2 linked regions of the Shumkonia mesophila genome follow. The protein of the gene in region 2 interacts with the protein of the main gene of each other region in a pairwise test. Links are inferred from orthologs where the notes say so. Each region holds a gene or a part of one and is shown on either strand. Other genes may lie near its edges. The genes, in order: lepA and ODR01_RS20950.

Region 1 (3,276 bases), on a different replicon or contig from region 2:
GTCGCCGTCGAGCCGTCCCTCCGCCAGGTCGATCAGCGTCATCAGCGGCCCGCGGACGGTGGCGCTGGCCGCCTGCACGGCGCCGTCGGCCTCCGACAGCGCGATCAGGCGCGGCCGTTCGGGGTCGGTCTCCAGCAGGAAGACGAAGGGCAGGTCGATGGGATCGATCAAAAAGCTCGGCGCGCCGACGCCTTTCAAGCGGTCGAACAGGCCGGGATGGCGCCGCCTTACGATGCGCACGGCCAGCGCCAGCGCGGGCTGCAAGGCCATCGGCGGCAGCGGTCGCGCAGCCAGGCCGGCCAGCAGGACGGGCGAGAAGGGCGGGGTCAGGCGGCGGGATCGGTCCATGCTCCAGCTATACCCCATCGCCCCCGACCGGGGCAACCGCGGGGCGACTTTGCTTTGGCGCGGGCGCGGTGGTTGCGGCTAAGATGGCGCATGCGCGCGCTCTTTCCGTTCGGCTGGCTGTTCCTGGTGGCCGCCCTGCTGGGCGCCGCCGCCGAAACGGCGGCCCGCCTGGGACCGCACGGGGCCGGCCTCGTGCTCACGGCCTACGACGTGTGGTATGCGCTGGCCCCGGGCAACCTGGTGGTGACCAAGATCCGGCTCGAGGCTCTGCTGGGGCCGTGGGCGTGGGACCCGCTGACGACGAGCGTTCTGGCGTTGCCTTTGTGGGCGCTGTTCGGCCTTCCCGGCGGGCTGATGCTGTGGTTCGGCCGGCCTCGTCGCGGGCAGCCCGATGCCACCCGCCAGCAGGAGGAGGACGCCCTTTTCCTCTACGATTCCCTGGCCGAGCAGGCCGAGGCCGAGGAGAAGGAGTTCCAGGCTTTCCGGGACCGGCTGGCGGCCGAGCGGGAGGAAGAGGCCAAGCCCTAGTTGTCGCCGCTTTTCAGCACCGCCAGGAAGGCGGACTGCGGGATCTCGACCTTGCCGAACTGGCGCATGCGCTTCTTGCCGGCCTTCTGCTTTTCCAGAAGCTTGCGCTTGCGGGTGATGTCGCCGCCGTAGCATTTGGCGGTGACGTCCTTGCGCAGCGGGCTGACGGTGGACCTGGCGATGACATTGCGCCCGATGGCGGCCTGAATGGCGATCTTGAACAGCTGGCGGGGGATGAGGTCGCGCAGGCGCTCGCAGATGGCCCGTCCGCGTTGCTCGGCATAGGCGGCGTGGCAGATGAAGGAGAGCGCGTCGACCGGCTCGCCGTTGACCAGGATCGAGACCTTTTCCAGCTTGCCTTCAAGGTAGCCGTCCATCTCGTAGTCGAAGCTGGCGTAGCCGCGCGATACCGACTTCAGGCGGTCGTAGAAATCGATCACCACCTCGTTCAGCGGCAGCCGGTAGACGGCCATCGCCCGGTTGCCGACGTAGGTGAGCTCGACCTGCACGCCGCGCCGCTCGGTACACAGTTGCAGGACCGCCCCCAGATAAGTGTCGGGCACCAGGATGGTGGCCTTGATCCACGGCTCCTCCATGTGGTCGATGCGCACCGGATCGGGCATGTCGACCGGATTGTGGAGGAGGACCAGCGAGCCGTCGGTCATGTGGATGCGATAGACGACGGAGGGCGAGGTGGCGATGAGGTCGAGGTCGAACTCGCGCTCCAGGCGCTCCTGGATGATCTCCAGGTGCAGCAGCCCCAGGAAGCCGCAGCGGAAGCCGAAGCCCAGTCCGGCCGAGGTCTCGGGCTCGAAATGGAAGCTGGCGTCGTTGAGGTGCAGCTTGTCCAGCGACATGCGCAGGTCTTCGAATTGTGCCGCATCCACCGGAAACAGGCCGCAGAACACCACCGGAATCGATGGCCTGAAACCGGGCAGCGCGTGGGCGGTGGGGCGGCGGTCCTCGGTGATGGTATCGCCGACCCGGGTGTCGGCCACTGTCTTGATCGAGGCGGTGAAATAGCCGACCTCGCCGGGGCCCAGTTGATCGACGGTCTTCGCCTTGGGGGTGAAGACGCCCACCTGTTCCAGTTGATAGACGGTGCCGGCCGCCATCATGCGGATCTTCATGCCGCGCTTGAGCACGCCATCATAGATGCGCACCAGGATCATGACGCCGAGATAGGGGTCGTACCAGGAATCGACCAGCAGCGCCTTGAGCGGGGCGGCATCGTCGCCCTTCGGGGCCGGCAGCCGCTTGACGATGGCTTCCAGCACGTCGGGCACGCCCAGGCCGGTCTTGGCCGAAATCATCAGGGCGTCGGAAGCGTCCAGGCCGATGACGTTGGCGATCTGGTCCTTGACCTGCTCGGGCTCGGCCGCCGGCAGGTCGATCTTGTTGAGGACGGGAACGATCTCGTGGTTGTTGTCGATGGCCATGTAGACGTTGGCCAGCGTCTGGGCCTCCACCCCCTGGGTGGCGTCGACCACCAGCAGCGATCCCTCGCAGGCGGCGAGGCTGCGGCTGACCTCGTAGGAGAAGTCGACGTGGCCGGGGGTATCGATGAGGTTGAGCTCGTAGATCTCGCCGCTTTTCGCGGTGTATTCCAGGCGCACCGTCTGCGCCTTGATGGTGATGCCGCGTTCGCGCTCGATGTCCATGGAATCGAGCACCTGCTCGCGCATCTCGCGCGCCGTCAGGCCGCCGCACAACTGGATCAGGCGATCGGCCAGGGTCGATTTCCCATGGTCGATATGGGCGATGATGGCAAAGGTGCGGATGTGCGCAAGATCGGTCATGGCCGCGCTTTTATCAGGTTGCCCGCCGTCTGTCATGACCCGGATGAAGGGGGGCGATCGCCGGGCCCGGTTTTGCGGCCGGCGAAGCCGAAGCGCCGTCCCTTTTCGCGCATCCACGCCCGCGCCCGCGCCTCGGCGGTGCGGAAGGCCGGGTATCGCGCGCCGACGCGCATCCTCATCAAGCGCATACGGGGCGAGGCCAGCGACAGCAGGGCGAGGCCGACGAACAGGAACAGGAAGCCCTGCAAAAAGGGGAGAAACAGCCCGGCGACGCCGAGAACGACGAACAGCCAGCCACCGATGAGGAGCGCCCAGCGGCGCCATTCAGGCGAACGCAAACCCATGGGATGTGAAGATGGCGGGGGTCGCCCGCCGGCGCAAGGGGCCGGGGCCTTCAGCCGTGGCCGGCCGATGGCGCCGCTGCCCATTCGTAGATTTCGTCGCAGCGGGTATGGCAGGCGGTGCAGCCGTCGCAATGGCCCTCGGGCGGGCGCAGCCGGACGGTGCCCTTGCCAACCCACACGTCGAGCATGCCGCGAAGCACCTCGGCGTCGGCCTCGAAATGGCGGGCCATGGCCGGCAGCGAGGCCTGCCCGTGGTC
Region 2 (3,062 bases):
CCAGGATGAGGGCGGAGGCCACGGTGGCGCGGAAGAGGTATTCGAAGCCGCCCTCGATGGCCAGCGCCCACACCGCGAAGACGCCGATGACGTAGACGATGGCCAGCACGTGCCAGACGTCGGCCAGGCGGCGGCGCAGGCGGTAGGCGGCGGTCAGCGGCTGGCCGACGACCGGGCGGCCGCGGATGCGCTCGGCGACGGCGCCGCGGTTCTGCAACAGGAAAACGACGACCATGGCGGCGATCAGCAGGCCAACCACCCGGAGCAGCCCGGCGTGCGCGGCCAAGGGCAGGCCGAACAGCAGCGCCGCCTCGGCGGCGTAATAGCCGACCACCCCGGTGGCGATCAGGCGGCGCGACCAGATGAACAGATAGGTCGCCGTCTCCGGCCCCATCGACAGCAGCCGGAGCGACGGCCCCGGCGGCACCAGGAGCATGCGCACGAGGACGGTCAGCACCCGGATCAGCACGTAGGCGGAAAGGAAGGTGACGACCATCACCTGGGTCTGGCGGGCCGGGTTGAGCAACGGCAGCAGCGCGTAGGCGGCAACCGCGAAGGCGGCGATGGGCACGACCTCCATGACGGTGCGGACCAGCAGCAGCGGCAGGCGGACCACCAAGTTCGCCGCCTCGCGGCCGTCCACCCCCCGGCGCGGCCGGGTCAAGAGGGCGACGGCAAGGCGCTCGGCCAGCCAGCCGACGGCGATCACCGCGGCCAGCTTGAGGAGCGCGAACAGCCACAGCGAACGGATGGCCGGGTCGCTGACCTGGCGCTCGAACCAGGCGGACAGCAACGGCAGGTTGCTCAGCCGGTTGGCGAGCGCCACCACCTGGCGGCTGATCTCGCCGGCCGTGGCCGACAGCGTGGACACCAGGCGGGGCCCCAGGGTTTCGACCTCGTCCGGCGGCGCTTCCCGGGCCACCTCGATCAGCGCCCGGATCTGGGTCAGCAGTTCCTCGCGCTTGGCGTCGTCCTTGATCGCCGCCGCCAGCGCCTCCAGGTCCTCGACGGTCACCGGGGCCGGCGCCGCCGGCTCGGCGGCCAGCGCGCCCGGCGCCGCCACCGCCAGCCACATGGTCAGCGCCGCCACGGCGCCCGCCACGATCCCCAACAGCCGGCGTCTCGGTTGTCTCATGGTCATCCTCGCAAGTCTGGCGCGTCATCAGCGTACCGACAAACGGCCAATCTGTCACATCGTTCCACAGTCGGGAGCTAGATCCACCCGAAGCGCTTCAAGGCCCACAACTCGATCGCGCCTAGGACGCCAATGCCGATCGCCACGGCGGCGAACGCCCAGGAGGTGTCGGCCCCGGGAATGCCGCCGACGTTGATGCCAAGCAGGCCGGTCAGCAGGCCGAGCGGCAGGAACACGCCGGCGACGATGGCCAGCACGTACATGTTGCGGTTCATTTGCTCGCCCAGGCGGCTCGACAGTTCGTCCTGGGTGACGGCGGCGCGGTCTCGGACCGCATCGAGGTCTTCGACGTAGCGGGTGATGCGATCGGCGGTCTCGCGCAGACGCATGCGGTGCAGGTCGTCGAGCCAGGGCACGCGTTCGGCCACCAGGCGCGCCATGACGTCGCGCTGCGGCGCGATGTAGCGGCGCAGCGCGATGACCCGCCGGCGCAGATCGGCCAGCCGGCCACGCAGTTCGTAGCCGACGCTGGTCAGCACGGCGTTCTCGACGGCGTCGGCCTCGTCCTCGAAGTCGTCGATCACCGGGCCCATGCGCTCGACCAGACGGGCCGCCAGGTCGACCAGGAAATCGGCCGGCCCCCGGGGTCCCTTGGCCGCATCCAGACCCGCGCAGAGGTCGCTTACCGCCATCAGCTGGCGCAGCCGCACGCTGATGACGCGCTGGCGGTCGATCCACAGGCGGATCGACACCATGTCTTCGGGATCGGCGCCGGGATTGAGGTTGACACCCCTCAGGATGACGATCAGGCCATCCTCGAACTCGGCGCTGCGCGGCCGCGTGTCCTCGGCCAGCAGCGCCTCGCAGGCCAGCCGGCTCAACCCGCTTTCGGCCTCCAGCCACCGGCGTGCCGGTTCGACGGCGCGGTCCAGGTGGACCCACAGGAAGCCCTCGTCCGGAGCCCATCGGCGCACCGCCGGCCAGTCGAGCGGCCGGCCGCCGCCGGCGCCGTTCAGCAGGTATGCGCGCACCAAGCCGTCACCATCGGTCATGTCGCGGCCTCCTTCGTCGGCTTGCGGGTGAGCCCGCTCGAAGCATAGCGTTTTTCGGCCCGGGCGTCCGCCATAATTTCGGGGACACCATATTTAATTCACCTGAATTAAGTATGGTGTCCCCGAAATTAATGGTGCCCCCGAAATGATGAAAAATGGGGGTGCCGGCAGGCACCCCCAAGGGCGAAGCAGTCAGGGACTTGAGCGAAACCGAAGGTTTCGACCGAAAAGAAGGTGGGGGAGTGGGGGCAGGAGGCTCCCCCGCTCCCCCCGGCCGTTGCCGGCCTAACGCACGACCTCGCCGTGGAGGTTGATGTCGAGACCCTCGACCTCGACCTCCTTGGTCACCCGAAGCCCGATCACCACGTCGATGACCTTGAGCAGGATGAAGGAGACGACGGCCGTATAGACGATGGTGGCGACGATACCCTCGATCTGGGTGATGAGCTGGGCCGAGTTGCCCTCCAGCAGGCCCGCCGTGCCGCCGATGGCCTCGGCGGCGAAGACGCCGGTCAGAAGGGCGCCGACGACGCCGCCCACGCCATGCACGCCGAAGGCGTCGAGCGAGTCGTCATAGCCGGCCATGTGCTTGAGCGACGTGGCGCCCCAGAAGCAGGCGATGCCGGCGATGATGCCGATGATCAGCGCGCCCATCGGAGCGACGAAGCCCGAGGCCGGGGTGATGGCGACAAGGCCGGCCACCGCGCCCGAGATGATGCCGAGCACGCTGGGCTTCTTGCGCACCAGCCATTCGATCAGCATCCAGGAGAGCGCGGCCGCCGCGGTGGCGATCTGGGTGACCGCCATGGCCATGCCGGCGGTCGCATTGGCGGCGACCGCGGAACCGGCGTTGAAGCCGAACCAGCCGACCCACA

What was found.
Region 1: the proteins of ODR01_RS20950 (region 2) and lepA interact in binary tests that used the Escherichia coli proteins (3 or more experiments, as listed by UniProt). The link is inferred for Shumkonia mesophila from one-to-one orthologs.

The regions. Positions count from the first base shown.
Region 1 is NZ_JAOTID010000001.1:328,500-331,775, reverse strand. What follows is about bases 275-3,236. They hold lepA (translation elongation factor 4), read right to left. Parts: upstream 2,676-3,236; coding sequence 873-2,675; downstream 275-872. Other genes in these bases: ODR01_RS01415 (FeoC-like transcriptional regulator), read right to left, coding at 3,070-3,236; ODR01_RS01420 (PGPGW domain-containing protein), read right to left, coding at 2,708-3,019; ODR01_RS01430 (hypothetical protein), read left to right, coding at 439-876; ubiT (ubiquinone anaerobic biosynthesis accessory factor UbiT), read right to left, coding at 275-348. Also shown: more of ubiT, read right to left, coding at 1-274; more of ODR01_RS01415, read right to left, coding at 3,237-3,276. UniProt on the Escherichia coli protein: Required for accurate and efficient protein synthesis under certain stress conditions. May act as a fidelity factor of the translation reaction, by catalyzing a one-codon backward translocation of tRNAs on improperly translocated ribosomes.
Region 2 is NZ_JAOTID010000016.1:16,470-19,531, forward strand. What follows is about bases 201-2,948. They hold ODR01_RS20950 (zinc transporter ZntB), read right to left. Parts: upstream 2,188-2,948; coding sequence 1,213-2,187; downstream 201-1,212. Other genes in these bases: ODR01_RS20945 (mechanosensitive ion channel domain-containing protein), read right to left, coding at 201-1,135; ODR01_RS20955 (ammonium transporter), read right to left, coding at 2,473-2,948. In the rest of the region: more of ODR01_RS20945, read right to left, coding at 1-200; more of ODR01_RS20955, read right to left, coding at 2,949-3,062. UniProt on the Escherichia coli protein: Zinc transporter. Acts as a Zn(2+):proton symporter, which likely mediates zinc ion uptake. Purified ZntB reconstituted in liposomes also binds and transports Cd(2+), Ni(2+) and Co(2+).